DNA from 4 places in the Dyella sp. KRB-257 genome. Region 4 is predicted to be linked to each of the others. Evidence: predicted binding sites of a transcription regulator. Region 4 holds the regulator's gene; each other region holds the start of a gene.
What was found. Region 4 encodes FliA, which starts transcription of late flagellar genes. Its sites were predicted from a motif close to TAAAGTTTNNCNNNCNNNGGCCGATAA; they were not measured.
Positions count from the first base shown of each region.

Region 1: ACO2Q2_RS02125 (chemotaxis protein CheW) is a predicted target of FliA. The motif match lies at 5,955-5,981, and genes of this name have one in related genera.
Region 2: ACO2Q2_RS05025 (HD-GYP domain-containing protein) is a predicted target of FliA. The motif match lies at 2,540-2,566, and genes of this name have one in related genera.
Region 3: ACO2Q2_RS16700 (HDOD domain-containing protein) is a predicted target of FliA. The motif match lies at 5,405-5,431, and genes of this name have one in related genera.

Region 1 is NZ_JBMSDZ010000002.1:143,027-150,920, reverse strand. It holds gene ACO2Q2_RS02150 (methyl-accepting chemotaxis protein) at 1-667, opposite strand, end outside; gene ACO2Q2_RS02145 (protein-glutamate methylesterase/protein-glutamine glutaminase) at 682-1,773, opposite strand; gene cheD (chemoreceptor glutamine deamidase CheD) at 2,095-2,763, opposite strand; gene ACO2Q2_RS02135 (CheR family methyltransferase) at 2,760-3,653, opposite strand; gene ACO2Q2_RS02130 (methyl-accepting chemotaxis protein) at 3,657-5,387, opposite strand; gene ACO2Q2_RS02125 (chemotaxis protein CheW) at 5,399-5,905, opposite strand; gene ACO2Q2_RS02120 (prolyl oligopeptidase family serine peptidase) at 6,090-7,894, opposite strand, start outside.
Region 2 is NZ_JBMSDZ010000005.1:2,323-10,216, forward strand. It holds gene ACO2Q2_RS05015 (CocE/NonD family hydrolase) at 1-26, opposite strand, end outside; gene ACO2Q2_RS05020 (HNH endonuclease) at 376-1,065, opposite strand; gene ACO2Q2_RS05025 (HD-GYP domain-containing protein) at 1,223-2,425, opposite strand; gene ACO2Q2_RS05030 (peroxiredoxin) at 2,769-3,395, opposite strand; gene ACO2Q2_RS05035 (M61 family metallopeptidase) at 3,804-5,756, shown strand; gene ACO2Q2_RS05040 (MFS transporter) at 5,859-7,187, opposite strand; gene ACO2Q2_RS05045 (DUF3772 domain-containing protein) at 7,637-7,894, opposite strand, start outside.
Region 3 is NZ_JBMSDZ010000035.1:8,966-16,859, reverse strand. It holds gene ACO2Q2_RS16740 (acyl-CoA dehydrogenase family protein) at 1-556, opposite strand, end outside; gene ACO2Q2_RS16735 (hypothetical protein) at 611-997, shown strand; gene ACO2Q2_RS16730 (hypothetical protein) at 1,005-1,172, opposite strand; gene ACO2Q2_RS16725 (hypothetical protein) at 1,560-1,796, shown strand; gene ACO2Q2_RS16720 (YkgJ family cysteine cluster protein) at 1,789-2,139, shown strand; gene thpR (RNA 2',3'-cyclic phosphodiesterase) at 2,418-3,011, shown strand; gene ACO2Q2_RS16710 (class I SAM-dependent methyltransferase) at 3,137-3,910, shown strand; gene ACO2Q2_RS16705 (oxidoreductase-like domain-containing protein) at 3,923-4,087, shown strand; gene ACO2Q2_RS16700 (HDOD domain-containing protein) at 4,310-5,365, opposite strand; gene ACO2Q2_RS16695 (LLM class flavin-dependent oxidoreductase) at 5,523-6,548, shown strand; gene ACO2Q2_RS16690 (PA4780 family RIO1-like protein kinase) at 6,610-7,464, shown strand.
Region 4 is NZ_JBMSDZ010000004.1:82,220-90,113, forward strand. It holds gene flhA (flagellar biosynthesis protein FlhA) at 1-289, shown strand, start outside; gene flhF (flagellar biosynthesis protein FlhF) at 440-1,975, shown strand; gene ACO2Q2_RS04280 (MinD/ParA family protein) at 2,083-2,961, shown strand; gene ACO2Q2_RS04285 (RNA polymerase sigma factor FliA) at 2,963-3,697, shown strand; gene ACO2Q2_RS04290 (chemotaxis response regulator CheY) at 3,766-4,173, shown strand; gene ACO2Q2_RS04295 (protein phosphatase CheZ) at 4,170-4,811, shown strand; gene ACO2Q2_RS04300 (chemotaxis protein CheA) at 4,907-6,856, shown strand; gene ACO2Q2_RS04305 (flagellar motor protein) at 6,856-7,596, shown strand; gene motD (flagellar motor protein MotD) at 7,593-7,894, shown strand, end outside.

The DNA of each region.
Region 1 (7,894 bases), on a different contig from region 4:
TGCGGATCTCGCCGGCCACCACCGCGAAGCCGCGACCGGCCTCGCCGGCGCGCGCCGCCTCGATCGAGGCATTCAGCGCGAGCAGGTTGGTTTCCTCGGCGATGGTGTTGACGTTCTTCAGCAGGCCGAACACCGCGTCCATCTCCTTCGCCATGCCGTCGATGCGGTAGACGATGCGCAGGCTCTCGCGCGACATCTGCACGATCATCCCGACGAAGTGCTCCAGCAGGTCCGAGGTGCGGTTGGCGAAGTCCTGCACCGACACCTCGCCGTTCTGCGCACCGATGATCTGCGCCAGCAGCGACTGCTGCTGGCCGGTCTTGCGCGAGAGGCCGTCGAAGCCGCCGCCCAGCTCCAGCACCGCATCGCGCAGCAGGTCCATCGCCTGGTGCAGCTCGCGGGTGGCGTGACCGAGCTCGTCGACCAGCGCACCGCGCACGTCTTCCAGCGCTTCGCGCACCGGCCCGGCGTGGATGGCCACCGCCGCTTCGACGGGCGCGGCGGGCGGCACGCGGCGGCTCTCGACGATCCACACCGCGGTGAGCGCGATCACCAGCAGCGGCGCCAGCCATACCGGATGCCAGACCAGGCACAGCAGCAGCGCCGCCATGCTGGCCAGCAGGCCGGCGACGAGACGGGAATGGAAGAAGGACACAATGGCAGCCATGGGGGTTCGCTCGGTCACGCGCCGACGGCGCTCTTGAAGGGTTGGCGCGCCAGCGTGAGCAGGCGCGCGGCAATGTCGAGCAGCGGCAGCGCCTCGCGCGCCGCGCCGAGTTTCCAGGCGGCGCCGGGCATGCCCCACACCACCGAACTGGCTTCGTCCTGCACCAGCGTGCGCGCGCCGGCCTGGCTCAGTTCCAGCAGGCCGCGCGCGCCGTCGTCGCCCATGCCGGTGAGCAGCGCCGCCACGGTGGAGGCGCCGGCGCTGGCGGCGAGCGAGCGGAACAGCACGTCCACGCTGGGCTTGTGCCGGTTCACCGGCGGACCGTCGTGCAGGCGGCACACGTGTCTGGCGCCGTCCCACATCACCAGCAGGTGCTGACTGCCCGGCGCGATGTAGGCGTGGCCGGGCTGGATCGGCTGACCGTCGTGCGCCTCGCACACGCGCATCGCCGAGCAGTGGTCCATGCGTGCGGCGAACGGGCCGCTGAAGGCGGCGGGAATGTGCTGGGTGACCAGGATCGGCGGCGCATCCGGCGGCATCTGCTCCAGCACCACGCGGATCGCCTCGGTGCCGCCGGTGGAGGCGCCGATCGCGATCATCGGGCTGCCCGCGCGGGTGCCCGCGCCGCTGGCGCGCGGCAGCACCGCGTCGGCCGAGAGTCGCGGCGGCACGTCGAGCTTGCGCACTTCGGTGCGCACGCGCGGCCTGGCGCCCGCGGCGGCGATCACCTTGGCGCAGATCTCCTGCGCGCCCTCGGTGAAGGTGTTGGCCAGGTCGCTGTTGGGCTTGGTGAAGAAATCCACCGCGCCCAGTTCGAGCGCGCGCAGCGTCACCTCGGCGCCCTGCTCGGTCAGCGAGGACACCATCACCACCGGCATCGGCCGAAGCCGCATGAGGTTTTCCAGGAAGGTGAGGCCGTCCATGCGCGGCATCTCCACGTCGAGCGTGAGCACGTCGGGGTTGAGCTGCTTGATCTTGTCGCGCGCGATCAGCGGATCGGGCGCGGTGCCGACCACCTCGATGCGCGGATCGGCCGAGAGCATGGCCGACATCAGCTTCCGCACCAGCGCGGAATCATCGACCACCAGGACACGCACTCTTTCCATTGCCTGTTCTCTCTGCCTGCTCGTAAACCTGTCGGCACCGCACAGTGCGTGTGACCGTTTGTTGCTGCGCGCGACGCACGGTGGGTTCCGTTCGAAGCGAGCGTCATTCCCGCGCAAGCGGGAACCCATTTTGATCTTGTGGCGCCTCCAAGATGGATGACCGGCTCCGCCGTTGAAAAGCACCTCCCGCTTTCGCGGGAATGACGGCTGAAGGTCTGAAGCTCGATTCGCCACTTCCCGCTTGCGCGGGAATGACGACCCAAAGCGTGAGGCCATGTCCGCCACCTTCCGGTTCACCCGGATGACGCCATGCAACCCACCTCAGAACAACTCCACCTCCCCCTTTATCGGATCGTTTGCCAACTGCTTGAGGTATTGCTTCTCGCGCGCCACCAGGGCGAACTCGTCGCGGCCGCGCATCTGCCGCACGCGGACCTTCCCGCTGACCGGAAAGAACTGCACCTGGCGCGGGTACACGTCGCCCAGGTCCGACGCGGTCACCGCCAGGCCTTCGGTGCGCAGGTAGCGCTGCACGAACTCGATGTTGCGGCTGCCCACGTCGGTCATCTGCGACAGCACGCGGCCGCCGCCGAACACCTTCACGTCCCAGTCCTCGCGCCGGCTGCCGGCCTTGAGCAGGGCGTTGATCAGGTGCTCCATCGCGTCGTTGCCGTAGCGCGCCGCGCGGCCCACCGTGGCCGACCAGCTGTCGCGCCCGGCGCCGCGCTCGGCGCTGGGCTCGGGCAGCATGAAATGGTTCATGCCGCCGAGCCTGAGCCGGCGGTCGTGGATGCAGGCGGACACGCACGAGCCGAGCACGGTGGACACCAGCTCGTCCTGCCGGCTCACGTAGTACTCGCCGGGCAGCACCTTGACCGTCATGCGCGCATGCGCCGGATCCCAGAAGCGACGCATGTGCTCGAAGCCGGGCAGCACGGCGCCGGCCCCGCTGCCCGGCACCGAGGGCAGCGCGGGTGCGACGGCGCTCATGGGCGTTTCCGGTAGACGGTGCGCCCGATCAGTTCGAAATCGTTGCTCAGCCCGTGCATCGACTCGGAATGACCGAGAAACAGGTAGCCGCCCGCCGGCAGCATCTGCGCGTAGCGGGCGAACAGCTTTTCCTTGGTCGGCTTGTCGAAGTAGATCACCACGTTGCGGCAGAAGATCGCGTCGAACGGGCCCTGCATCGGCCAGTCGTGCAGCAGGTTCAGCGGCAGGATGGCGACCAGCTCGCGCAGGCGCGGATGCACCGAAACCAGCCCGTCGTACTCGCCCTGCCCGCGCAGGAACCAGCGCTTGCGGCGCTCGTCGCTGACGCCGCCCAGGCGGTCCAGCGCGTAGACGCCCTTGCGGGCGACCTCCAGCGCCTGCGGCGAGAGGTCGGTGGCGAGGATCTTCGCGTCCACCGGGCCGCCGCTGCGTTCGAGCGCCTCGGCCAGCACCATCGCCAGCGCGTACGGCTCCTCGCCGGTGGAGCAGCCGGCCGACCAGATGCGCAGGCGATCGCCCTGCCGGCGCTTGTGCTCCAGCCACTCCGGCAGCAGCTTGTCCACCAGCAGGTCGTAGTGGTGCATTTCGCGGAAGAACGCGGTGACGTTGGTGCTGATCGCACTGGCCAGCTCGCCCAGCTCGGCGTCCGGCTCGCGCCTGAGCACCTCGCAGTACTCGCGGAAATCGCGCAGCCGCAGCGCGCGCAGGCGGCGCTGCAGGCGGCCCTGCACCAGCTGGCGCTTCTGCTCGCTCAGGGCGATGCCGCACTGGTCGTAGACAAACCGGCGCAGGAAGGCAAAGTCCGCGTCGCCCAGCGGCGGCCCGTTCATGGCCGTCGCGGCGCCTGCCGGGTCGGGGCGCACGTCATGCTGGGCCAGGCGTGCGGACATCGGTCAGAACTCCTTCCAGGCACCGGCGTCGGCGGTCTCGGCCGTGCGCTGCGCCGACCGGGCGGCGGCAGGGGCCGGCGCGCTGCGCACCGCGGCGAACACCGCCTCGGCCTCGGCCACCGCCGTCTTCGCCCGCGTGGCCACCGACGGCGCCACGTCGCCCAGGTGCTCGTCGAGCCGGAAGAAGCCCACCTGCTGGGTCAGCTCGGCGGCCTGCTCCTGCATGGCGCGGGCGGCCGCGGCGGCCTCTTCCACCAGGGCGGCGTTCTGCTGGGTCATCTCGTCCATCTGCAGCACGGCGTGGTTCACCTGGTCGATGCCGGCGGACTGCTCGGCGCTGGCCGCGGCGATCTCGGCCACGATGTCGGTGACCTTCTTCACGCTGTCGACGATCTCGGCCAGCGACTTGCCGGTCTGGTCGACCAGCGCGGTGCCGTTGTGCACCTTCTCGGCGCTGTCCTTGATCAGGCCCTTGATCTCCTTCGCCGCGCCGGCGCTGCGCTGAGCCAGGTTGCGCACCTCGGTGGCCACCACCGCGAAGCCGCGGCCCTGCTCGCCGGCGCGCGCCGCCTCCACCGCGGCGTTGAGCGCCAGCAGGTTGGTCTGGAAGGCGATCTCGTCGATCAGGCTGACGATGTCGGAAATCTTGCGGCTGGAGTCGTTGATCGCCTTCATCGCGACCACCGCCTGGGTCACCACCTCGCCGCCGCGCTCGGCCTGCTCGCGGGCGCCGCGGGCGAGCTGGTTGGCGTGGCTGGCGTTCTCGGCGTTCTGCTTCACGGTGGAGGTCATCTGCTCCATCGACGAGGCAGTCTCCTCCAGCGAGGAGGCCTGCTCCTGCGTGCGCTGGCTGAGGTCGTCGTTGCCGCGGGCGATCTGCTGCGCGGCCGTGCTGACCTCACCCGAGCCGTTGCGCACCTCGCTGACGATCGCCGACAGGCGCAGGTCCATGGTGCGGAACGCGTCGAGCAGCTCGCCCAGCTCGTCCTTGCGGTCGACCTGGATGTCGTGGCCCAGCTTGCCCTGCGCGATCTCGCGAGCAACCTTGCCGGCGTAGGCCAGCGTGCGGAGGATCGAGCGGCTCAGCGTCAGCGCCATCACGATGGCCAGCAGCAGGCCCAGCGCCAGCGCGCTGATGCTCACCAGGCGCACCCGCTTGAAGCGGGTCACCTGGTCGTCGTAGATCTGCTTCGCCTCGGCGCGCTGCACGTCCATCAGCCGGTCGAGCTTGTTCTGGCGGGTGAGCAGCAGCGGACGCACCTCCATCTCCAGCACGTCGGCGGCGCCGGCGTCGGCCTGGTTGAGCGCGTCCTCCATGTCCTTGCTGGCGGAACCGTAGTCGGCATCGTCGGCCTGGTACTTCTTGTACTCGGCCTCGACCGCGGGGTTCTTGGGCACCTTCGCGTACTCGGCCTTGAGCTTGGTCAGCTCGGCCTGCAGCGCGTTGTACTCGGCCATTTTCTGCTTGAGCTGGCCGGGCTTGTCGACCATGCCGCTGGCTTCGCTCATCAGGATGAAGGCGAGCAGCGACTTGTTGTTGATGCGCGACACCATGTTGGCCGGCACCATCTCGTCCTGGTAGACGCGGCGCAGCCCCTCGTTCTGCAGCTGCATCGAGCCGAAGCCGATCGCCGCGCCGATCAGCAGCATCAGCGTGAGCAGGCCGAGCACGATGCGCAGGCGCCAGCGGATGTTCAGGGAGGGAATCTTGAAGGCGAGCTTGGGCAATTTCATGTCAGGTCCTGTCAGGCAACGGCTTTCACATCGGCGACCGCCGGAAGGGCGGCTTCGAGCATCTGCGCGTCCTGCGGCTGAAGCAGCTTGTCCACGTCAAGCAGCAGCACCATCCGCTCGTCCACGGCGGTGAGGCCCTTGAGGTATGCGGTATCCACGGTGGTGCCCATGTCCGGCACCGGGCGCAGGTTGGCGGCGTCCACGTCGAGCACGTCGGACACCGCGTCCACCACCACGCCGAAATTGCGCCCGGCGACGGCGACGATCACGGTCACGGTGTTGGCGGTGTATGCCTCGCGCGGCAGGCCGAAGCGCAGGCGCATGTCGATCACCGGCACGATCGCGCCGCGCAGGTTGAGCACGCCCAGCACATAGGCCGGCGCCTGCGGAATGCGCGTCACCGGCGTCCAGCCGCGGATCTCGCGCACGGCGAGGATGTCCACGCCGTATTCCTCGTGCGCGAGGTTGAGGGTGAGGTACTGCGACGGCGGGGCGTCGTGTGGGGAAGCGTCGGACATGGAGGGCCTCGTCTGCGAGAGCGCCGCGCGGCGCTCGCTGTCCTGGAGCAGATCGACCGCATGCGGGGAAACTTGAGCCGAATCCCACAACCGCGCGCGCCCTGCAGGAGGGGCTTTCAGCCCCGACCACCTCACCACACCCACAGCGTCGCGGCTGAAGTCGCTCCCACACGAAACCCACGGCCTACGGGCTTGCGGCGCCCGCCGTCCACTTCTTCAGCCACGCATTCACCGCCTCATGCCACTGCACGCTGTTCTGCGGCTTGAGCACGAAGTGGTTTTCGTCGGGGAAGGTGAGGAACTCGCTGGGAATGCCGCGACGTTGCAGCGCAGTGAAAGCGCCTAGCCCCTGCGTGATCGGAATGCGGAAGTCCTTGCCGCTGTGCACCACCAGCATCGGCACGCGCCAGTCCTTCACGTGGTTGACCGGATTGAAGCGCTCGTAGTTCTCGGGGTGATCGAACGGCGTGCCGCCGTTCTCCTTTTCCTCGAACCACAGCTCTTCGGTGTCGTAGTACATGGCGCGCGTGTCGAACACGCCGTCGTGGTCGACGAAGCACTTCCACGGGCCATTCCACACGCCCGCCATCCAGTACACCATGTAGCCGCCGTAGCTGGCGCCGAGCGCGCAGGCGCGGTCGCCGTCAAGAAAGCGGTACTTCGCCAGGGCGGCGCTCCAGCCGGCCTGGAGATCTTCCAGCGGCCTGCCGCCCCAGTCGCCGGAGATGGCATTGGTAAAGGCTTGGCCGTAGCCGGTGGAACCGTGAAAGTTGACCGTGACCACGGCAAAGCCCTGCCCAGCATAGGTCTGCGGATTCCAGCGATAGCTCCAGCCGTTGTTCATCGCGCCCTGCGGCCCGCCGTGGATGATGAAGGCGACCGGATAGGTCTTGCCGCGCTGGTAGCCGACCGGCTTCACCACATAGCCCTGCACCGGCTCATGGTTGGCGCCGGTGAAGCTGAAGAACTCAAAGTCACCGACCTTCGCATCACGCATCCGGTCGACGTTGAAGTGGGTGACCTGGCGCAGGCCGTGCCCGCTCGTCTTGGCCACGTACAGATCGGCCGGGCGTTTGAGATCATCCCGCGCCAGCAGCAAGGTATTGCCCGTCACGGCATAGCCGCTGACCGTGCCGTCACCCACCAGCAGGTGCACCTTGCCAGTAGTTGGATCGATGGCAAACAACGGGTGTTGGCCGTGATCATCGGCAGTGGCGAGCAGCGTCTTGCCATCCGCAGAGATCGACAGACTGCCTGGTGAGCGATCCCATTGCGGGTCCACCTCGCGCGTGGTGCCGCTGGCCAGATCCATCGCCATGATCGCGAAGCGATCGGCCTCGAAGCCTGGCTCCTTCATCGCCAGGTAATAGAGCGTGCGGCCGTCCGGCGACGGCACCGGATAGGCATCCCATGCCGGGTTGGCCGCCGTGAGATTCTGCGGAGCGGCGGAGCCGTCCACCGGTGCGCGGTAGACATCGAAATTGGTCGACCACGGCTCGCTGCTGCCGGCGATGCGGGCTCCGAAATAGATGCTCTGCCCATCTGGCGCAAACGCCACCTCCTCCATGCCACCGAACGGCTTGCTCGGCACGTCGCCGTCCATGTCGCGGCTGACCAGCGTAGGTTCGGCCGGCAGCTGGCCGCGCGCATCGAAGCTCGCCACGAAGAGCTGGTTGCGCCGCCCGGTCGCCCACGCACCCCAGTGGCGCACGAACAGCTTTTTGTAGAGCGTGCCGGTGGATTTGTCCGACGCGTCGCCGTCCATGCGCTCCTTCGTGCAGGCCAGATCGGCGCAATCGGGATAGACCTCATAGGTCATCGCCACGCGCTTGCCATCCGGCGAGAGAGAGAAGCCGCCCAGGTCCAGCGGGCCATGACTCACCTGGACCGGCGTGCCCGACGCCACACCGTGCTTGCCGATCGCCAGATTCACGCGCCACAGCTGGTCCACGCCGGCGGCCGGGGCCACGTAGAACAGGCTCTTGCCAT
Region 2 (7,894 bases), on a different contig from region 4:
GCCGAAGCCAGGGCGGCTTGCTTCATGGGTGGGGTCCTCTGGATGGAAAACGGCAGCGGCCCGGCAGGGCGGCGCCATCGTCACTATGAAAACGGCGGGGCGGGTTTGGCAAGGCGGGGTGCGGCATGCGCATGACTGGGTTGATCACCCTCGACTTGAGAGAGTGCGCTCTGACCGAGAAAACGGCATACAAAGCGGATGCGTCTCCAGGCTCTCTGTCAGAGCCATCGCTCGCGCGTTCGTCATTCCTGCGAAAGCAGGAATCCAGCGCCCCGGTGTTTCGGAGGTCGGAGGCACTGGATCCCAGCGTGCGCTGGGATGACGGGTGGGAGCTGGCGCCGCCCAACGTTGAGCGCCCATGGGCCAGTCCTGGATTCAGGCCTTGAAGCAGTTTTCTCGATGCCATCGCAGATAGGTTGGATGCGGCCGCAGATCGGGCGCGTCGGGTACGGCGAGCCTACGGTCCGGGCGGACCAGTTTGTCCAGATCATCCGGTACGCCGTGCGGGAATAGCAAAACGCGGAAATCGTCGCTGAAGGTCATCAGTCCACGATCGAACAACCAATGGGCGGTGTCAGTCAGTGCAATGCCGTTGCGCACGGCATCGGGTCCATCAGCTTCGACTGGTCGGATATGCGCCGCCTGCACTTCCGGGCGTCCGCCGCCGTTGATCAGGCGCAGCCCGGTGACTGCGCAGGTGTTGCTATAGGCCGTGCGCACCTGCCGTCGAAATGCGGCATCGCGGACCTTTCTGGTGGTCAGGGTCTCGATGACGGGGCGGATGACGTATTCCGGTGTTTCCTCGGCCACGGCCTGCAGCGGCAGTTCCCACGGGTCCGGTCGCGTGCTGATGCCGCGCTGGATGATGCCGTCGAACTCCCCGCGGGAGATCAAGCGGACAGTGCGTCTGAACGCACCCTTGTTGGTTTTGCTGTCTTCGCGCTGAAGCATGGATTCGCGGTAACCGGTCGCGTCGCGGAAGGGTACCGGGTGGTCGAAATCGCCGTACCCGCGCATGCGCGCGTAGAAATGATCGGCGCGGGCCGGGTCGGCGACCACGTCCACGACTTGGGCAGTGGCGAAATATGCCTGACGCCCGGTGGCGCTGTCCGGGCCTGATGTCCGCCGTGGTTCGTAATAGACGATCCAGTCACCGACGGCCTCTTCTACCTGACGCAGATACGTACGAGGGAAGTGGTTCGGCTCAGCAGCGCGCCAGATCTCACTCCCGCAGCACGCGCGGAATATGGATGCCCCACGCCACCGGATCCTCGATCTCCACGATGCGATCGTCCGACGCGTGCAGGTCCAGCGTTTCCGGTGCCAGCGGTTCGCGGTCGGGCAGCGCGCAGATCAGGCGCACGACGGGCTTGAGCGAGCTGCCTTCGCCCTGCACCAGCACCACGGCCAGCCGTTCGGAGGCGAGCCGTACCAGGGTGCCGGTGGGGTAGATGCCGACGAGCTTGACGAAGGCGTGGAAGATGTCGCGGTCGAAGTGGCCGTCCTGCCACTCGGCCATGCGGCGGATCGCTTCGACCGGCTCCCAGCCGCGCTTGTAGGGGCGGTCGGAAGTGATCGCGTCGTACACGTCGCAGATCGCGCCCATGCGGGCGGCACGGCTGATGGCGTGGGCGGGAAGCTTTTCCGGATAGCCGTTGCCGTCGATCTTCTCGTGATGGTGCAGGCACACGTCCAGCGCCACCGGGCCGGCCGCCGCCTCGCGGCGCAGGATGTCCCAGCCGATCTGCGGGTGCTGGCGCACCGAGGTCATCTCCAGCGGGCTGAGCTTGCCGGGCTTGTTGAGCACCGCGTCGGGCACGCCGACCTTGCCGATGTCGTGCAGCAGGCCGGCCAGGCCCAGTTCCTTGAGCGCGGCGCCTTCGTATCCGAGCCGCCGCCCCAGCGCCATCATCAATGCGGCGACCGCCACCGAATGCAGGTAGGTGTAGTCGTCCTTGTTCTTCAGCCGCAGCACGCTGAGCATGGCGGCGGGATTGCGGGCGATCGCATCGTCCACCTCGTCGACGATGCTGGCTGCGGTTTCCATGCGCAGCGCATGGCCCATCCGCGCGTCGTGGAACAGTGCCTTGGCCGCCACCTTGGCACGATCGCGCAGCTCTTCGGCACGCGCCACGTCATTGCCGAATACCGTGCGCGGCGGTTCGGATTCCCGCTCGACAGCGGCCGGGGCGGGCGCCGGCGCGGATGGCGCGCGGACGGGGGAGGACGGGAGATCCAGGCCCTTGTCGGTGTCGATCCAGACTTCCTGGTTGCCCAGTGCCCGCAACGTGGCGAGGGTGGTTTCGTCCTCCACCAGGAACGAGCCGCGCCAGAACGGGTGGTCCAGCCAGTTGCCGCAGATCTTGTGCACGTACATGCCGCGGGCGACGCGGGCGACGGGGATTTTCTTCAGCGGCGAGGTCATGTGCTGGCCAATCCGTATCTCGTCGATTCCTGCGCCCGCGCATCCGTCCCGGGGGCGATCGCGTCTGCGAACGACACCTCGCAAGCACCCTCGGGTTCCGTACAGTGCGTCCAGCTATCGGCCGCGGCGAGCCACACTTGAGTCGTGGCCGATGCAATGGCGGAAGAGCGGGGCGGGACAGTCGGTCGCTCTCACGCATGCGATACCTGCATCCCGTCTTGGTGTGAGCGGTGTTCGTGTCCAGACCTGGGTGCAGGCAATTGCCACTCGGTACGGGCAGGAACGGCGGCAAGGACCGGCCCGACAAGAGTACGGGCCGGGAGGATGGCGAACAGGACCGCGACTAGAGCCGGGTCAGGCGCAGGTAAGGGCGAACCTCATCCCAGCCCTGCGGGAACAGGCCTTTGGCCTCGTCGTTCTTGATCGACGGCGGGATGATCACCTTTTCACCCGGGCGCCAGTCGGCAGGCGTGACGATGCGGTATTTGTCACCAGTCTGCAGGGCATCGATGACGCGCAGGATCTCGTCGAAGTTGCGGCCTACCGACATCGGATAGGTCATGGTCAGGCGGATCTTCTTGGCCGGGTCGATAATGAAGACCGAACGCACCGCAGCCGTGCTGCTCTGATCTGGGTGGATCATGCCGTACATCTCGGCGATCTTCCTTTCGGAGTCGGCGACGATGGGAAACTCCAGCGTGGTGCGTTGGGTATCGTCCACGTCCTCGATCCACTTCAGGTGTTCCTGGACGGTATCGGTAGACAGGCCCAGCGGCTTCACGTTCCGCTTGGTAAACTCCGGGGCCAATTGCGCGGTACGGCCCATTTCGGTGGTGCAGACCGGGGTGAAGTCGGCGGGGTGGCTGAAGAAAAATACCCAGGAGTCGCCAGCCCACTGGTGGAAGTCGATATCGCCAGTGGTGGTTGCGATCTGGAAGTTTGGTGCGGTGTCGCCGAGTTTCAGGCTCATGGCGGGTGTCCTTTTCGTGTGGAGGAGACGTCGTGCAGCCAGACTAGCGACCACGAAGTGAAGAATGAAATCAAGCAGATCAATGGAGGCGATGTGCCGTGACTATCAGTGGTTCCGCTGAGCGATTCGTGGTGCGCGATGCCGGTGCAGTCCAAGCGTCACTCACGCTGCCGAGGTTTGGCCATGCCTTGGCTCAGCAGCGCCATCCGAGGGCATGCTGGTCGCGTCGTGGGGGGCCGATCAGGCATGATGCATGAGCTTCGATTCACGCAGGCAAGCTTGGCAACGCCCGGGCGTGGAACGCCCTGCGACGTGGAGAACACAGCTCGCACTGCGTCGCTTTACCACAGTGAACACCCGGCGCACGTAGACACGTCGGCGCCTCTTTTCCGTTCGCTGGAGTCGCCCATGTCCCGTGCCCTTTCCCCTGCTTCATCGATCGCGACCCGTCGCAGGATTTCACGCCTCGCCCTTGCCGTCTCGATGGGGCTCGCCGCCGCCACGGCAAGCGCGCAGCCGGCGTGGACGGACAGCGTGCCAGCCCCGCGGGACACGCCGTATCCCGGCACGGTGACGCTGCGGGTGGATGCCAGCGATACGGCGCAGGGCATCTTCCGCGTGCGCGAGTCGATTCCGGTGCAGGCTGGCGCGCTCACGCTGCTGTACCCGCAATGGATTCCCGGCGACCACTCGCCGACCGGCCCGATCGCCATGCTCGCCGGGCTCCGCCTCAGCGCCAACGGCCAGCCGCTGAAGTGGACGCGCGACAAGTACAACGTCTACGCCTTCCATCTGGACGTGCCGGCGGGCGTGGCCAGCATCGAGGCGCAGTTCCAGTACCTGTCGCCGCGCGACGGCGGCTACGAGATCACCGACCGCATGATGGACATGGAGTGGAGCAAGCTGGCGCTGTATCCGGCCGGGCACTACACGCACGGCATCACCTTCGCGCCCAGCCTCACGCTGCCGCACGGCTGGCGGTTCGGCACGGCACTGGAGCCGGCCTCGACGTCCGGCGACACCACCACCTTCAAGCCGGTGACCTTCAACAACCTGGTCGACTCGCCGGTGTACGCCGGCCAGTACTTCAGGCGCGTGGACCTCACGCCGCCGGGTGGCGTGCCGGTGCACATGGACATCGTGGCCGATGCGCCGAAGTACCTTGAGATCACCCCCGAGCAGCTGCAGGCGCATCGCAACCTTGCCACGCAGGCGACCACGCTGTTCGGCTCGCATCACTACGACCACTACGACTTCCTGTTCTCGCTGTCCGACCAGCTCAGCGGCAACGGCACCGAGCATCACCAGTCCAGCGAGGACGGTCTGGGCGCCGACTACTTCACCGCCTGGAAGGACGCCGCGCCCGGCCGCGACCTGCTGGCGCACGAGTACACCCATTCGTGGAACGGCAAGTTCCGCCGCCCGGCCGACCTGTGGACGCCCAACTTCAACGTGCCGATGGGCGACTCGCTGCTGTGGGTGTACGAGGGGCAGACGCAGTACTGGGGCTACGTGCTCACCGCGCGCGCCGGCCTGTGGTCGGCCGAGCAGTTCCGCGACGCGCTGGCGATGACGGCGGCCAACTACGACCGCAACCGCGAAGGGTTCGCCTGGCGCACCCTCGCCGACACCACCAACGATCCCACCGCCGCGCGCCGCTCCGGCCTGCCGTACCGCAGCTGGCAGATGAGCGAGGAGTACTACAGCGCCGGCCAGATGATGTGGCTGGCGGTGGATGCCAGGATCCGCGCGCTCACCCACGACCGCAAGTCGCTGGACGATTTCGCCCGCGCGTTCTTCGGCGTCGACAACGGCAGCTACGTGACGAAGACCTACACCTTCGACGACGTGGTGGCGGCGCTGGACGGCGTGGCGAAGTACGACTGGGCCAGCTACCTGCACGCGCGCGTCGATGCGCTCGATCCGCCGCTGCTGGACGGCCTCGAAGGCTCCGGCTGGAAGCTGGTCTATATCGACCGCGAGAGCGACTTCGAGAAGCAGTACAACAGCCGCCCCGAATCCCCGCGCCACCTGTACAACTTCACCTGGTCGATCGGCCTGACCATGGCGGACAAGGGCAGGGTCAACGACGTGCGCTGGGACGGCCCGGCGTTCAGGGCGGGGGTGAGCACCGGCGCCACCGTGATGGCGGTGAACGGCCAGGATTACAGCGACGAGGTGCTGAAGAGCGCGATTGCCGCGGCCAAGTCGGACCAGGCGCCGATCCGGCTGCTGCTGAAGTTCCAGGGCGGCTATCGCACGGTGCCGGTGGATTACCACGGCGGTCTGCAGTACCCGCATCTGGTGCGCGTGCCGGGCACGCCCGACTACCTGAGCGAGATCATCGCCGCGCGCAAGTGAGTGCAGTGAGGCGGGGTTTGCAGGCATCGACGGTGCCTCGCCGCCGATCCTTCGATCAGCACAGCACTCGATCGAGTCGCCACACGATCCAGTCAACGCGACTCAACCGTGGTCGCGTTGTGGCACCGCCCGGCGAAAGCGGTGCCCGGCCACGGCCGGGCAGGTCTCCGGCATCGTCAGCAGCACCGGCAGCACGGCCAGCGCGACGGCGGCGATCATGGCGCCGGGCACGGCGCTCCAGCCGGTGCGCTGCACCAGCAGTTCGGCGAGGAACGGCGTGAGGCCGCCGAACAGCGCGGTGGCCACGGTGACGCCGAGCGCCAGTCCGCTCAGGCGCCCTTCGCCGGGAAACTGCTCCGCGGTGGCCGGCGCGCCCACCGCACTGACGCCGCCGGCCAGGCACGCCAGCACGATCGCCCCGCCGGCGATCGACCACGTACCGCCGCCGCCGTTTGCCATCAGGCCGAACATCGACAGCGGCAGCAGCATCGCCGCCACCCCCAGCGCGACCAGCACCGGCTTGCGTCCGACCCGGTCCGACAGCGCGCCGGCGAACGGCGTCACCACGATCACCGCCACTGCGGCCAGCGTCGACAGCCCCAGCGAGCGGCCCTCGGCGAGGATGCCCGAGGAGCTGAGGAACGCCGGCACGTAGGTGATGCCCACGTAGTAGGTGATCGAGCCCAGCGCGGAAATCGCGAAGGTGCGCAGCAGCGCGGGCCGATGGTGGGCCAGCGTGTGGCGCAGCGGCGAGTCCGGCACCGTGTGTTGTTCGAGCTGGCGCAGGAACTCCGGCGACTCCTGCATGGTGGAGCGGGCGATCCACACGCTGCCGGCCAGCGCTGCGCCGACGAAGAACGGAATCCGCCAGCCCCACGCGGCGAGCTGCGCCTCGCTCATCATGCCCACGGTGAGCGCGGCCACTGCCACCGCCAGCAGCGCGCCGACCTCGCTGGCGGCGGCGGCGAGCGAGGTGATCAGGCCGCGTCGCTCCGCCCGCGCGCCTTCCAGCAGGTACGCCACCACGCCGGTATATTCGCCGCCCACCGAGAACGCCATGAGGCAGCGCAGCACCAGCAGCAGGGCGCCGGCGGCGGGGCCGATCGCGGCGTAGTCCGGCAGCAGCGCGGTGGCGAGCATCGCCGCCGTCATCAGCATCATCGACAGCAACAAGGTGCGCTGGCGCCCGAGCCGGTCGCCGATGTGGCCGAACGCCATCGCCCCCAGCGGCCGCATGGCGTACGACACGGCAAACCCGGCCAGCGTGGCCAGGAGCGAATGGCGGTCGCCGCCGAAGAACACCCGCGACAGCACCGTGGCGAAATACAGGTACAGCGTGAAGTCGTACCACTCCACCACGGTCGAGAGCGCCGCCACCACCATCGAGGCGCGCGGGATTTCGGCGGTGCGGTGCGTGCTGGGTACGCTCATGAGATGAGGAGGCCGGAGGCGGACATCGCCCGATGGTACCTGCCGCGCACGATCGGGCCGCCACGACGGCGGTGCGATCCGCGCCGAGGTACCGCAGCGCGCGGGTTGGACGCTGCAGTTTGCCGACGATTTCAGCGCTGCGGCGGGGCAGTTGCAGGCCTCAGCGCATTGGCAGTTCGATTTCGGTCACGGTTATCCGGGCGCAGGCGCCAACTGGGGCGCGCAGGAGATGGAGGCCAACACTCAGCCTCTGAGGCGACAATTAACTTGACACGCGCCGGGGAGCAAAGCGGCATCTCCGGCATCCCCCCCCCGAAGCCACACGCTTGAGCCCTCTCTCCCGAGCCGGCTCGAACGAGAGCCTCGGTCGCGCGAGTTTGTGCTCCCTCCACGCTGGAGATAGGGCTTCGATCGAGCGAGTGCTCCCTCTCCCCTAACGAACCAGCCCTTCAGGGCCGAGGGAGCGGGGTGGCATTCCCGCCGTCCGTTGCGGGTTGCTCGCGCGGCGGGCGCACGGTGCGTATCACCATGTCTTGCGCGCGGATCAGCGGCAGGTTCTGTTCGCGCAGCTTCGCCAGCACGGCGAACAGCAGATCACTTTTCACGGTGGCGGCGTCGCGCGGGTTGCGCGTGTAGGCGTAGGCGCTGAGCACCAGATTGCCCGCGTCGATGCTGTCCAGCTGCACGAACGGCGCGGGCGTGTCCAG
Region 3 (7,894 bases), on a different contig from region 4:
CCATGAAGATCAGCACCCGGCAGTACGGATGGCCGATGCCGGTGGACCACCACTTGCGCCCGTGCAGCACCACGGCGTCGCCATCGAGCGTGGCGGTGGCGCGCATGTTGGTGGCGTCGGAGGAGGCGACGTCCGGCTCGGTCATGCAGAACGCCGAGCGGATCGTTGCATCGAGCAGCGGCGTCAGCCACTGCGCCTGCTGGGCCGGCGTGCCGTACTGCGCCAGCACTTCCATGTTGCCGCTGTCCGGCGCGCTGCAGTTGAACACTTCCGGCGCGATGAAGCTGTGGCCCATGCGTTCGGCCAGGGGCGCGTAGTCCGCGTTGGAAAGGCCGGCGCCGTGTTCGCCGGGCGGCAGGAACAAGTTCCACAATCCTGCGGCGCGCGCCTGGCTTTTCAGCGTCTCCATGATCGGCGGCTGGCGCCACTGGCGATGGTCGGCGCCGCCGGCGAGCTGGCGGGCGTAGAGCGGTTCGGCCGGGATCACCGCCGCGCGCATGAAGCGGTCGAGGCGGTCGAGCAGATCGCGGCTGCGGGCAGAGTGCGAGAAATCCACGCGGGCGGCTCCTGACAGTCCGCCGAGCGTACGCCTCCGGATGGAATCATTGAAATGCATGCGCCTTATGCGCGGTCATCATTCGCCGCGCAGCACGTGGCGGTGTCCTCGCTGGGCGAGCCGATCGCACTGGATCTGCTGCTGCAGCAGGACGGCCGCGACCGCGAGTTGCGGCTGGTGTGCCAGCACTACTTCGCCGCCTGCCAGGTGATGGCCGCCAGCGACCTGCTGCTGACGCTGCCGGCCTCGTACGCCGCCGGTCTCGCCGCGTGGCTGCCGCTGTCCCTGCAACCGCTGCCGCTGAAGTTCAAGCCGGTGCCGATCCACGCGTACTGGCTGGCATCGCGGCACGACGATGCCAGCCATGCATGGCTGCGCGATCAGGTGATAGTGGCGATCCGCGAGGCGCCCACGTTTCGTGCGACGGGAAGCGCCGCGTGAGCGAAACTTACTTGAGCGGGGCGCTCTTGCCGCGCGGCTTGGCTGCCTTGACCACGGCGGCCTCCTTGCCGGTTGCGGCGCGCGGTGCGGCCGGCTTCGCCGTGAGCTTGCTCTTGTCCATGCTGTAGACGTTGTGGATGTACTGCACGGACATTTCGGTCTTGGGCGAGGTCATGGCGGGCCTTTCGGGTAGCGGTCCGGGACGGACCAGGAGCCGCGCCGGCCACTCGCCGGTCGTGGTTGGAGAAACGGACAGCGCGGCCCCGCATCGGGCCGATCACGCGAACACGCGAACACGCGAATACGCCCGAGCATGCGCTGCGGGAAGTTACGTGACCGTAATCCGGCCCGGGAACATTCCCGTAACTCCGCTTCCGCTAAGCTTCGGCAGTTGTTTCTCCGCGGGACCGCCATTGCCGAGCTCCCGCGCCCCTGCCCGCGCCGCGCGGGCGCCCGCCGCCGCCACCTGCCCGCCGTCATCGCGTTGCCGTTCCCGCGGGGGCTCCCCCCTTGCGGATGGCCGGATCGGGCGGCCGCGGCACGCATCGAAAGGAACCCGCCCATGTCCGCTCGCCGCGTCGCTCCGCCGCCGGTCACCACGCTGCCGCTGATCACCCGCTACTGCGGCTACCTGATCCGTTGCAGCGTGGACAGCTTCACCATCACCCTCGCCGGCGACGAAGTGATGCACCAGCCCTATCCGCAGGCTCGCAAGACACTGGCCGAGGACCATCTCGGTGCATGGATGCTGGAACAGGCCAAGGCCTTCGTCGACGCGCGCCGGGCCGGGCATGTCTGAAGGGTCGCCCGCGCGCGAGCGCTACCACCAGCGTGTCGATCCGGCCGTGCGATGCGACGACTGCGAGGCGGTGTGCTGCCGCCTCACCGTGGTGCTGATGCCGGAGGACCGCGTGCCGCGCTGGCTGGTGCACGAGGACGCGCGCGGCTTCCAGACCCTGGCCAAGGGCGAGGACGGCTGGTGCGCGGCGGTCGATCCGCTGGATTTCCGCTGCAGCATCTACGCCGACCGCCCGGCAATCTGCCGCAAGTTCGCCATGGGCAGCCCCAGCTGCCGCCATGAGCGCGCCGAGTGGGCCGCGCATCGCACGCTGCCGACGGCGGTGCAGACCTGGGGCGGCTGAGAGGCTGAGAAAAAATCGCCCGCCTACTGCGACCGCTGCCAAACGCCCGTGCCGGCGGCGCGCTGGGCGCCAATCCGGGTCATTTGGTTCACCAAACTCCCCGGATTGGCGCCCAACGCACCTTGTCACGAACGCTTGGCGGCGCTCTCGCTACGGCGGTCGAATTTTTCTCAGCCTCTGAGTCGCGCGCGGCATGGCACATTGCGGCCCCGTGTTCGGGGGACTTTCCGCGTGACGAACGAGCTTCGCTGCAGCTGCTGCCACGGCAGGGCGCAGCCATGACCGATGCCGGCCAGCCACAGGCTGCGCTGCCCGGGCTGGAGGAACCGGCCGGACCGCTGCATCGCCTGTTCTTTGCCCTGGTTCCCCCCGAACCCGTGCGCGAGCAGATAGCGGACGTGGCCAGTTCACTGCGCGAGGGCGGCCGCATCGAGGCGCGCTGGGTGAAGCCGGCGCGCTACCACATCACCCTGGCCTTTCTCGGCGATCATCCCAGCCTGCGGCCGTCGCTGCTGGAAGCGGCACGTAGCGCCGTGGGCAAGGTGCGTGTGGCGCCCTTCGCCTGGTTGCCGGATCAGATCGCGAGCTTCAGCGGCCGGCGGCCACCGTGCGTGCTGCGCAGCACGCGGGCATCGCCGGCGCTGCAGACGCTGTGGGAGCAATTGCGACGCGAGCTGTCGCTGGTGCGCCTGGGCGGGCGGATCGAGCGCGGCTTCACTCCGCACGTCACGCTCGCCTATGGTCTGCGCGACTTGCCCGTGCCGATAGCGGTGGCGCCGATCGCATGGCCGGTGGATCGGGTGGTGCTGTTGCACAGTGAGGTTGGCAGCAGCGACTACGAGACGCTCGGCAGCTGGCGCCTCCCGGGCTGAGATCAGTCCGGCGTCGCAGCCCGCGGCAATCGACGCCCGCGCGCAACGCAATGTGGCACGGGTCATGGCCTGGGACGGCGCGGTTGGGTGCACACTGTGCGCTCCTTTCGTCACGGAGACACGCCATGCGCCTGACCCTGCTTGCCGCCATGCTCGTGCTTGTCCTGCCTGTCGCCGCCCCGGCTGCTGCTTCCTCCGGACACGCCACCACCTCGCCCGCCTATGTCCGCAATGCGGTGGCCGACCCTGCACGCAAGCTCGACGCGGCCAACGATGAGCGCCGCCAGATCGCCGCGCTGATGACCTTTGCCGAGGTCAAGCCCGGCCAGAAGGTGGTCGACCTGATTCCCGGCAGCGGCTACTTCAGCCGCGTGTTCAGCGTGATCGTCGGGCCCAAGGGCAAGGTCTACGGCATCTGGCCCGATGCCTACGACAAGGAATCGGGCTCGGACTCGGTCAAGCTGCGCCAGCTCGCCCGCGATCCGCACTACGCCAACATCGACGTGCTGGTGCAGCCGACGGCGCAGTTCTCCACGCCCGAGCCGGTGGACCTGGTGTTCACTTCGCAGAATTACCACGACTACCCGGACAAGTTCATGGGCAGCCTCGATCCGGTGACATTCGACAAACAGGTATTCGCCGCGCTCAAGCCCGGTGGTCTGTTCGTGGTGGTCGACCACGTGGCGCCGGCCGGGTCCGGCATGCGCGACACCGACACCCTGCACCGCATCGATCCGGCGATCGTGAGGAAGCAGGTGGAATCGGTCGGCTTCGTGTTCGACGGCGAGAGCAACGTGCTGCGCAACCCGAAGGATCCGCACGACATCAAGGTGTTCGACAAGTCGATCCGCGGCCATACCGACCAGTTCGTCTATCGGTTCCGCAAGCCCCGGGAGTGATGCGTGGGCACCATGGACGACGATCCGAAGCCGCAGCCACCGTCGGAGCCAGATCCGCTCGACTGCTGCGGCGAGGGTTGCGTGCGGTGCATCTACGACGTCCACGAGGAAGCGATGGAACGCTATCGCGATGCGCTGGCCGCGTGGTTTGCGCGCCATCCCGACTCCACCGGCTGAGCGGACTCCTCGCCGGCAACGTGTCGTAGCCGGGTTCGACGGATACGTGGGCGACTTCCGCCTATGTCGCCGACCACACCGGTGCCGGCCGGCTCCAGCGAATCGACCTAAGCCCAAGCCCTGGGCGTGCTGCTGTGCAAGGGCGCCGGTCAGATCGCCGCCCAGCTGCCGTCCGATGTGCGGGCCAGCCGCCCCACCGCAACGTGAGTTGACCGGGCGCCGCTAGACGGCGCGGGCCTCAGCGTCGCGGAACTGCCGGCGCAGGTCCTGCTGGCAGCGTTCGATCATGGCCGGGGTGAAGAACTCCGGCCAGGCGGCGCCCAGATCCGGATCCGGCGGGGCCAGTGCGTGTTCGCCCAGCACCTGGGCCATAGCCAGCGTGTCGGCGCACAGCAGGGCGCGGCCGAGCGCACTCTCCGGCGGCATGCCGGGTACGGTGCGCTCTTCCAGCGCGTTCAGCACGTTGGCCGGCAGGTTCCAGTGACGCGCCGCGCGCAGCGAGAGCTGGGCGGCAAGCTGCCCGCAGCTGGCCAGGAAGTGGCCGGTCAGCGGACCGAGCTCCATCGGCGCCTCCTGGTCGAGCACGCGCACCACGGCGCCGGTGCCGGTGTTGCACACGATGCCGGCCAGGTAGGCCTCGAACGGGTCGCAGCTGCCCTTGCCCAGGTAGGCGCAGGCGTGCGCGCAGCGCTCGGCGTGGTCCCACAGGCGTTGTCCGGCGACGTGGCCGAACATGCCTGCGCTGGCGTGCAGGATCGGTTTCATCACGTGCATCGTCACCACCCGGCGCAGACCGTCCTGGCCAAGCAGCACCACCGCGTGCTGCAGGCTCTGGATCGGGTGCAGCGTGCGGTAGTAGATGCTGTGGCTGACCCGCATCACCTCGCCCACCAGTACCGGGTCGCGGCCGATCAGCTTGGCCAGCTGGGCGCCGCCCACGGTATCGCTCTTGAGCGAGCGCAGCAGCTGCGGCAGCACGGTGGGCAGGCGCGGAAGGCTGCGCACGTCGAATGCGGCGCAGGCGCCCTGCAGCCGCTTGAGGATGGCGCGTTCCTGCTGGTTCGGCTCGCTGGCGTGGTAGTCGGGCAGGCCCAGCACGTAGCGATGGAAACGATCGCCCAACTGGGCCAGCGAAACCGCTTCGTGCGCGGTGGCGGCCGTCTCGGCGCTGCACGCGCCGCCGGGCGGGGGCGCCGACATCGCGCGCACGCGGGCGGGCACGCGCGCCGGCGGCGGTGCGTCGGCATATCCCAGAATCCAGCGCCACAGGTTTTGCATGCACGCTCCCACGGCCGGCGGAGCGGCCTTGCAGCGGGATTAACGGCGCGCAGGCGGAAAAATGTAGCGGCCCGGCGGGCTGGCATTCGTGCCGGATCGACCCTATCTGGGATAGATCAGAGTATCCCAGCAGTCTTCCGTCCCCGATGAGCCGCGCATGATCCCGTTTTCCATCCTCGACCTGGCCCCGGTCACCGAAGGCAGCGATGCCGCCCAGTCGTTCCGCAACGCGCTGAGCCTGGCGCAACTGGGCGAGCGGCTGGGCTACCGCCGCTACTGGCTGGCCGAGCACCACAACATGCCGGGCATCGCCAGCGCCGCCACGGCGGTGCTGATCGGCCACGTGGCCGGTGGCACGTCCAGCATCCGGGTGGGTGCGGGCGGCATCATGCTGCCCAACCACGCGCCGCTGCAGGTGGCCGAGCAGTTCGGCACGCTGGCCTCGCTGTATCCGGGCCGCATCGACCTGGGCCTGGGCCGCGCGCCCGGCACCGACCAGCCCACCGCCCGCGCGCTGCGGCGCTATTTCGCCGGCGCCGATACCTTTCCCGATGACGTGGTCGAGCTGCTGGGCTATTTCGAGCCCGCCAAGCCGGGACAGGCGGTGCGCGCGGTGCCGGGCGCGGGGATCGACGTGCCGGTGTGGCTGCTCGGATCGAGCCTGTTCAGCGCCAGGCTGGCCGCCCAGCTCGGGCTGCCGTTCGCGTTCGCCTCGCACTTCGCGCCGGACGCGATGGACCAGGCGCTGGTGATCTACCGCCGCGACTTCCGCCCCTCGGCACGGCTGGCCGAGCCTTACGCCATCCTCGCGCTCAACGTGGTGGCCGCCGACAGCGACGCGCAGGCGCGGCGACTGTTCACCACCCAGCAGCAGGCGTTCGTGAACCTGCGCCGCGGCCGGCCAGGGCTGATCCCGCCGCCGATCGACGATATCGAGGCGTTCTGGACGCCCGTCGAGCGGCTCGGCGTGGAGCAGGCTCTGGCCTGCGCGGTGGTGGGTGATCCGGCCACGGTGCGGCGCGGGCTGGCCGATTTCATCGCCCGGCACCGGCCGGACGAGCTGCTGCTCACCGCCAACATCTTCGACCATGCGGCGCGCCTGCACTCGTTCGAGCTGGCCGCCGCCGCGCGCGACGCGCTGGCGCCGACCCCGACCCCGACCCCGACGGCGAACGCCGGATGAGCCGGCGCCAGCGCGCTTCGGGCATCATGGCGCACTTCCCCGCACGGCCAAGCCCCACCGCATGAAGATTCCCAACGGCCTGCAGCCACTCATCGACGACGGCGTGATCGACCAGGTGCTGCGCCCGCTCAAGAGCGGCAAGGAGGCCTCGGTGTACGTGGTGCGCTCGGGCGACCACATCCGCTGCGCCAAGGTCTACAAGGACATGGCCCAGCGCAGCTTCCAGCAGCGCGTGCAGTACCAGGAAGGGCGCAAGGTGCGCGGCAGCCGCGAGGCGCGCGCCATGGGCAAGTCCACCAGGTTCGGCCGCAAGGAGGCCGAAGCGGCCTGGAAGAACGCCGAGGTCGACGCGCTCTACCTGCTCAACGACGCCGGCGTGCGCGTGCCCCGGCCGTACGGCTATTTCAACGGCGTGCTGCTGATGGAACTGGTCACCGACGAGCACGGCCACTGCGCGCCGCGGCTGGGCGAGCTGGATCTGGATGCGGACACCGCGCGCGCCTGGCACCGGTTCCTGATGCAGCAGGTGGCGCGCATGCTCTGCGTGGGGCTGATTCACGGCGACCTGTCCGAATACAACGTGCTGGTGGGGCCGGACGGCCCGGTGGTCATCGACCTGCCGCAGGCGGTGAGCGCCGCGGGCAACAACAACGCGCGCTTCATGCTCCGCCGCGACGTGGGCAACCTCACCATCAGCCTGGCGCGCTTCGCGCCGGAGCTGCTGGACACCCACTACGCGGAAGAGATGTGGGCGCTGTTCGAGCAGAGCGAACTGCATCCGGACACCGAGCTCACCGGCCGCTTCACCTTCGACGAGCGCGCCGCCGACGTGGACAGCGTGATGCAGTCGATCATCGACGCCCGCGAGGAAGCGATCATCCGCCAGCAGGGGCGCGAGGCGGCGCGGGAGGATTGACCGCGCATCCTGCTTCGCCGCCACGCCTGTCGCCCACAGGGTGGGCTCCTACCACAGCTGGCGCCTGTAGGAGCGCACCCTGTGCGCGACCTGCCATGCTCTTCGCCGCGAAGCGTGTCGCCCACAGGGGGGGCTCCTACAACAACCCGCATCGCAGGAGCGCAATGCCAGCATCCATGAAAAAGGGCCGCATCGCGGCCCTTTTTTTCGGTTCAACCACCGGGGAAGGTGTGGCCCTTCGCCGCTTTTTTGGCCGTCTTTTCGGCCTTCTTTTCCTTGGGTGTCTTCAAGGCTTTCTTCTTGCCGCCTTTCTGCTGGTTCAGACCTTTCATGGCGCGCTCCTGCGGAGTGATCCCCGCGTCCGACCATGGTGACAGCTTTCACCCGCCGCCGACGCATGTCGGCGCGCGGCGGGCGAAGCCCTCGGACC
Region 4 (7,894 bases):
CACGCTGGCGCCGGAGCTGGAGCAGATCCTGATGAGCTCGCTTACCGGCAACGGCGGTACCGGCGCGGCAGTGGAGCCGGGCCTGGCCGACCGCCTGCAGCAGGGCGTGGCCGAAGCCGCGCGCAAGCAGGAAATGAGCGGCGAACCGGCGGTATTGCTGGTCGCGCCGCAGCTGCGCACCTGGCTCGCGCGCTTCACCCGCCACGTGGCACAGAACCTGCACGTACTCGCTTACAACGAGGTGCCCGACAACCGCCGGGTGCGGCTGGTGCAGGCGCTGGGACGGTAAGAGCTGGGAGTCGGCATTTGGGATTCGGGATTCGGAAAAGCCGCAGTAGTCAGATGGTCGGCTTCTCCGCTTCTCCGCTTCTCCGCTTTGACGAATCCCGAATCCCGAATCCCGAATCCCGAATCCCGAATCCCGCGAGCGAAGCGACCCATGAAAATCAAACGATTCGTAGCATCGGACATGCGCCAGGCCATGAAGCTGGTGCGCGAGGAGCAGGGCCCGGATGCGGTGATTCTGTCCACCCGCCGCCTGCCCGAGGGCATCGAGATCATCGCCGCGCTCGACTACGACGAGGCGCTGGTGCGCGAGGCCGCCCGTCATGGCGTGCCGGCCGGTGACGAGTCGCCGGCGCCGGCCGTCAAGGCGTCGACGCCGCCTTTTGAGGAGACGCCATCGCCGCGCCTGTGGCGTCGCCAGACCGCCAACGCTGCAGTCGCGCCCTCCGTGTCGGAAGCGCCGGCGGCCGCCGCACGGATCGAGTCCGCCGCGCCGCCGGCCGTCGCCCGCTCCGCGCCGACGCGTGCTTCGGCCGCCCCGACCGCACCGATGGTTCGCGCCGAGGCGCCGGTTGCCTCGCGCGCCACGCCGTCGGCTGCTGCGGCGCGCCCCGCGCCGGCCGCCCCGAACACGCCCCACACCACGAGCACCGCCGCGATCGCGCCGGCCCCCGTCGCCCGTCTCGCCGCCGCCGCCGCCGAGGAACCGGTGCCGATGCACCCGGCGGTGGAGCGCGCCATGCAGGACACCGCCCGTATGCGCGCCGAACTCGGCAGCCTGCGCGAGATGCTGGAGATGCAGCTGTCCAGCCTGGCCTGGAACGACATGGAGCGCCGCCATCCGCTGCGCGCCCGCGTGCTGCGCGAATTCACCCGGCTGGGCATCGACGCCGACGTCGCCCGCAAGTTGGCCGACGACCTGCCCGAGCAGATCAGTGCCGAGCAGGCGCGCTACCTGCCGCTGGGCCTGCTCAGCCGCAATGTGGCCATCAGCGGCCGCGGCGACAGCGACGGCGGCATGATCGCCCTGGTCGGCCCCACCGGCGTGGGCAAGACCACCACGATCGCCAAACTCGCTGCCAGGGCCGTGGTGCGCCACGGCGCCGCCAACGTGGCGCTGGTGTCCACCGACCACTACCGCATCGGCGCCGCCGCGCAGCTGGAGCACTACGGCCGCCTGCTCGGCGTGCGCGTGTACCCCGCCGACGACGCGGCGAGCCTGCGCCAGATGCTGGAGATGCTCAAGGGCAGGCACACCGTGCTGATCGACACCGCCGGCGTGTCCGGCACCGATCCGCGGCTGGAACAGCAGATGGATGTGCTCAACGAGGTCGCCCACAGTGACGGCATCGCGCTGCGCATCAGCCTGGTGCTGGCCGCCAACGCGCAGGCGCAGTCGCTGGAAGAGGCGGTGCGCGCCTACATGCCGCTGACGCCGGCCAGCGTGCTGTTCACCAAGCTCGACGAGGCGCCCAGCCTGGGCGGTGCGCTGTCGGTGCTGATCCGCCACAAGCTGCCGCTGGACTACACCACCGACGGCCAGCGCGTGCCCGAAGACCTCGCCGTGGCCGATGCCCGTGTGCTGGTGCTGCGCGCCGCCCACGTACTCAAGACCTCCGCCGCCACGGCCACCGCGCTGGACGACAGCGCGCTGGCCGAGCGCTTCGGCTTCGCGGTGGCCAGCGCATGAGCGCCGCCGCGTCGGCCGCATTGTTTTCCATAGACGCGCTGGAAGAGCGCGCCTTCATCAAGAATCAGGCCTGGGGACTCAAGCAGATGGTTTCGTCGCTCACCGACATGGTCGCGCCCGCCGCGCCCCGCGCGCCGACGCAGGCGGCCAACCTCGATCGGCGCAGCCCGCGCCAGCGCTGCCGCACCATCGCGGTTTGCGGCGGCAAGGGCGGCGTGGGCAAGACCACGGTGGCAGTGAACCTGGGCATGACGCTGGCGATGATGGGCCACGAGACGATGCTGCTGGATGCCGACATGGGCCTGGCCAACGTCGACGTGCTGCTCGGCCTGGCGCCCTCGCGCCATCTCGGCCACATGCTCGACGGCCAGTGCGGTCTGGCCGACCTGATCCTGCAGGCGCCGCACGGGCTGAAGGTGATTCCCGCCGGCTCAGGCGCGCGCCGGCTGGCGCAGCTGGGTTCGGGCGAGCAGGCGGCGGTGATCCGTGCCTTCGACGAGCTGCCGCAGGTGCCGGACTTCCTGCTGGTGGACACCGCTGCCGGCATCTCCGATTCGGTGGCGATGTTCGCCGCCGCGGCCGACGACGTGGTGCTGGTGGTGTGCGACGAGCCCGCCTCCATCACCGACGCCTACGCCATGGCCAAGGTGCTCAGTCGGGATTTCGGCGTGAAGCGCCTGCACATGGTGGCGAACATGGTGCGCAACCTCGGCGAGGCCAAGGCGCTGCACCAGAAGCTGGCGCGGGTCACCGACCGCTTCCTCGACGTGATGCTCGATTTCATGGGCTGGGTGCCGCAGGACGAGCGTCTGCGCCAGGCCATCCGCCGCCAGAACGCGGTGGTGGACGTGGCGCCGGGCAGCCGTTCGGCACAGGCATTCAAGCAATTGGCTGGTGCGGCCGTTACATGGGCAGAACCCGATCGCCCGGGTCTCGACCGCATCGCATTTTTCAGTGGTCAGGCTGCACCGGCGACGGGGTGGTGAGATGAGCGTGGCAACCGAATACCTGCAACTGCAACGGCAAAGCGCCGACGAACTGGTGAAGACGCACGCGCCGCTGGTGCGGCGCATCGCCTATCACCTGATGGGGCGCTTGCCGCCCAGCGTCGACGTGGGCGATCTGATCCAGTCGGGGATGATCGGCCTGCTGGAGGCGGCGCGTAACTACGCCACCGATCGTTCGGCCAGCTTCGAGACGTATGCGGGTATCCGCATCCGCGGCGCCATGCTCGACGAGCTGCGCAAGACCGATTGGACGCCGCGCTCGGTGCATCGCAAGGCGCGCGAAGTGGCCGAGGTGGTGCGCCAGATCGAGGTGGAAACCGGTGCGGACGCCGACGACGCGGAGGTGATGAAACGGCTGGGGCTGACTGCCGACGAATACCACCAGGTGCTGGCCGACGCGGCCAGTTCCCGACTGCTGAGCCTCACGGCGCCGGACGACGGCGACGGCAGCCCGGCGATGGACGTGGCCGATGCCGGCACCCTCACTCCCGCCGAGGACATCGAGCAGGCCGGCATGCGCCAGGCGCTGATCGATGCGATCACCACGCTGCCCGAGCGCGAGCAGCTGGTGATGTCGCTGTACTACGAGCAGGAACTGAACCTCAAGGAGATCGGCGCGGTGCTCGGCGTCACCGAGTCGCGGGTCTGCCAGATCCACGGCCAGGCGATCATCCGGCTGCGCGCGCGCATGAGCGACTGGCGCGACGACGACTGAGCAACGCGGACAACACAACTTACCTACGGGCTGGCGCACGGCAACCCATCGTGCAAGTGGAGACGGGCTTGAACAAGAACATGAAGATCCTGGTGGTGGACGATTTTTCCACCATGCGACGCATCGTGCGCAACCTGCTCGTGGAGCTGGGTTTCTCCGGCCCGCTGATCCAGGAGGCCGACGACGGCGAGAGCGCGCTGGTGATGCTGAAGAGCCAGCCCTTCGACATGGTCGTGACCGACTGGAACATGCCCAACATGACCGGCATCGACCTGCTGCGCGCGATCCGCGCCGAGGCCTCGCTGAAGGGCCTGCCGGTGCTGATGGTCACCGCCGAAAACAACCGTGACCAGATCATCGCCGCCGCCCAGGCCGGCGTGAACGGCTACATCGTCAAGCCGTTCACCGCCGCCACGCTGCAGGAAAAACTCACCAAGATCTTCGAGCGGCTCGCCGCGGCAGGAGCTTCCGCATGAGCGCCCAGCTCACCCTCGGCGCCGATGCGCTGCCCAACGAGCTGCACGAGCTGCTCAACAGCCCCGATGGCCCGGCCTTCGAGCAGGCGCTCGATTCCATCGTGCGCCAGCGCGAGCAGAAGCTGTTCCGCGCGCTCGGCCTGCTGGCCCGTGACCTGCACGATGCCGTGCGCCGCCTCGGCGGCGAACTGGTGCAGGAGGGCTATCCCGACAGCGTCACCGATGCGCGCAAGCACCTGCAGGACGTGCTGGAGATGAGCTCGCAGGCCGCACACCGCACGCTGGACTTTGCCGAGCGCACCCGTCCGGAGGCCGAGGCGCTGGCGTGCAACGCGGCATCCATCCTTGCCGCCGCGCCCGCCGGCAGCGACGCCGTGGCCGCCCTGGCGCAGCAGGCCAGCACCTTCGCGCAGAGCTGCAACGCCGGCCTCAACGACATGGTGATGGCGCAGTCCTGGCAGGATCTTTCCGGTCAGCGCATCAAGAAGGTGGTCGCCTTCATCGGTTCGGTGGAGTCGTCCATGCTCGAACTGGTGCGCCTCACCGGCGCGCTGTCCGGTCGCGAACCGGCCGAGGCGGTGGAGAAGATCAGCAGCCAGGACGAGGCCGACCGCCTGCTGAGCGAGTTCGGATTCTGAGCCCGCGCATGACGGTGATCGCGCCGCCGCGTTGCCCCTCCCGCGCCTGCCGCCGTGATGCGGCGGGCGCCGTGCCGCCTGCAGGAAGCCGCTAGATGGATCCCTCGCTCGACGCCGAACTGCGTGACGATTTCCTGGTCGAGGCCGGCGAGCTGGTCGAGCGCCTGGGCGAGCAGCTGGTAGGCCTGGAGGCCGCGCCGCAGGACACCGAGCTGCTCAACGCGGTGTTCCGCGCCTTCCACACGGTAAAGGGCGGCGCCGGCTTTCTCAACGTGGAGCCGATGGTGCAGCTGTGCCATCACGCCGAGGACCTGCTCAACGAGGCGCGCAACGGCAGCCTGCTGATCGACGCGGCGCGGATGGACGCGCTGCTCGAGGCGCTCGACCTGCTGCAGTCGATGATGGCCGCGCTGGTCGCCAACGACGCCCTGGCGATGCCGCCGCCGGCGCTGCTGGTGCGCCTCATGCCGCCGAAAAAGGGTGCGCCGCCCGCACCGGCCCCGGTCGCGGCACTGCCGCCGGCAGCGGCCGGCGGCGCCATCGACGACAGCGAGTTCGAGGCCTTGCTCGATTCGCTCTACGGCACTGCAGCCCCCGGCACGGTGGAGCCGGTGCCTGTGGCCACGCCCGCTGCATCCAGCACCATCGACGACGACGAATTCGAGGCGCTGCTCGACCAGTTGCACGGCAGCGGCACGCCCGCGCCGGTGGCTGCGGCGGCTGCGCCCGCCGGCGGCGGCATCGACGACGACGAGTTCGAGGCGCTGCTGGACAACCTGCACGGCAAGGGCGGCATGCCCGGCCACGTCGCGGCGCCAGCGCCTGCGCCCGCCGCCGTGCCCGCTCCGGCCCGCGCTGCCGCGGCACCCACCGAGACCAGCGTGCGCGTGGACACCGCGCGGCTCGATACGCTGGTCAACCAGGCCGGCGAACTGCTGCTGCTGCGCAACCGCCTGCTCACGCTGGTCGCGCGCCACGGCGACAGCAGCCTGTCGTCCACCGTGGACGAGCTCGACCGCGTCGCCGATGGCCTGCAGAACGCCGTGCTCGGCATGCGCATGCAGCCAGTCGGGCGATTGTTCCAGCGCTTTCCGCGCATCGTGCGCGACCTCGCGCGCCAGCTCGGCAAGGACGTGGACCTGGTCACCGAAGGTGAGGGCACCGATCTCGACCGCAGCCTGGTCGAGGCGCTGGCCGATCCGATGGTGCACCTGATCCGCAACGCGCTCGACCATGGCCTGGAAGGGCCGGAGGACCGCGAGCGCGCCGGCAAGTCGCGCCGTGGCACCGTGACGCTCACGGCGAGCCAGCGCGGCGAGCGCATCGTCATCACGGTGAGCGACGACGGCCGCGGCATGAACCCCGAGGTGCTCAGGCGCAAGGCGGTGGAGAAGGGTGTGATCGACGAGGCGCAGGCCGCGCGCCTCAGCGAGAACGAGTGCTACGAGCTGATCTTCCGCGCCGGCTTCAGCACCGCCGCCACCGTGTCGGACATCTCCGGCCGCGGTGTCGGCATGGACGTGGTGAAAACCCGCATCACCGAGCTGGGCGGCACGCTGCGCGTGCACTCGCGACTCGGCCACGGCAGCACGCTGGAACTCACCGTGCCGCTTACGCTGGCGATCCTGCGCGTGCTGATGGTGCGCGTGGGCGACCGCCTGCTGGCGCTGCCGTTGAGCAACGTCGACGAAGTGTTCGAGCTGCACCCGGGGCAGGACAGCCTGCTCGACGGCCGCATGGTCGCCGCCCATCGCGGCCGCGCGCTGGTGCTGGGTGATCTGGCCGGCTGGGCCGGCGTGGCCGACGGCGCCGCGCGTCACGTGGTGGTGCTGCACATCGGCCACCTGCGCCTGGGCTGCCTGGTGCACGAGGTGATCGGGCGCGAGGACGTGATGGTCAAGCCGCTCGGCCACCTGTTCGCCGGCACCACCGGCGTGGCCGGCGCCACCGTCACCGGCGACGGCCGCCTCGCGCTGGTGCTGGATCTGGCCGGCCTGGCCGACGACAGTGGCGAGCTGCTGCCCGCGTTGCGGATGACTGCCTGATGGATCTGGTCAGCCTCATCGGCACGCTGCTGGCCTTCGCGGTCATCGCGATCGGCACCGTGCTCAAGGGCTCCAGCCTGGAGTCGCTGTGGAATCCGGCGGCGTTCCTCATAGTGTTCGTGGGCACCTTAGCCGCGCTGATGGTGCAGACGCCCGGCAAGGTGCTCAAGCGCGCCGGACAGCTGCTGCCGCTGGTCTACAGGCCGCCGCTGCATGACCCGCAGAACCTGATCAGGCAGATCATCGGCTGGAGCGAGGTCTCGCGCCGACAGGGCCTGCTGGGCCTGGAGCCGCAGCTGGACGAACTGCGCGACGGCTTCTCGCGCAAGGGCCTGCAACTGCTGATCGACGGCGGCGAGCCGGAGGCCATCCGCAGCGTGCTGGAGGTGGAGCTGGGCACGCGCGAGCAGGCCGACATCGACGCGGCCAGGGTGTTCGAGAACGCCGGCACCTACTCGCCCACCATGGGCATCATCGGCGCCGTGATGGGCCTGATGGCGGTGATGCAGAACCTGGCCGACCCGAGCAAGCTCGGTCACGGCATCGCCGCGGCGTTCGTCGCCACCATCTACGGCATCGGCCTGGCCAACCTGCTGATGCTGCCGATCGCCGCGCGGCTGAAAGGGCTGATCCACAAGCAGACCGAGATGCGCGAGATCCTCATCGAGGGCCTCGTGTCGATCGCCCAGGGCGACAACCCGCGGCAGATCGAGAGCAAGCTGCAGGGCTTCCTGCCATGAGGCGCAAGCGCCACGAGGAGCACGTGAACCACGAACGCTGGGCGATCCCCTACGGCGACCTGATCACCCTGCTGCTGGCCTTCTTCGTGGTGATGTACGCGATGTCCGCGGTGAACGAGGGCAAGTACCGCGTGCTGTCGCGGTCGATGACGGAGGCGTTTCACGGCACCCGCCGCGTGATCGCGCCGGCCAGCGCCGCGCCGGCGATCAACCCGCAGGCCAGCGGCCACGGCTCGGCGCTCACCCCGATCAGCCTGCCCGGCTCGGCCGCGCAGCCGGCGCCCACGAAGGAGCAGCA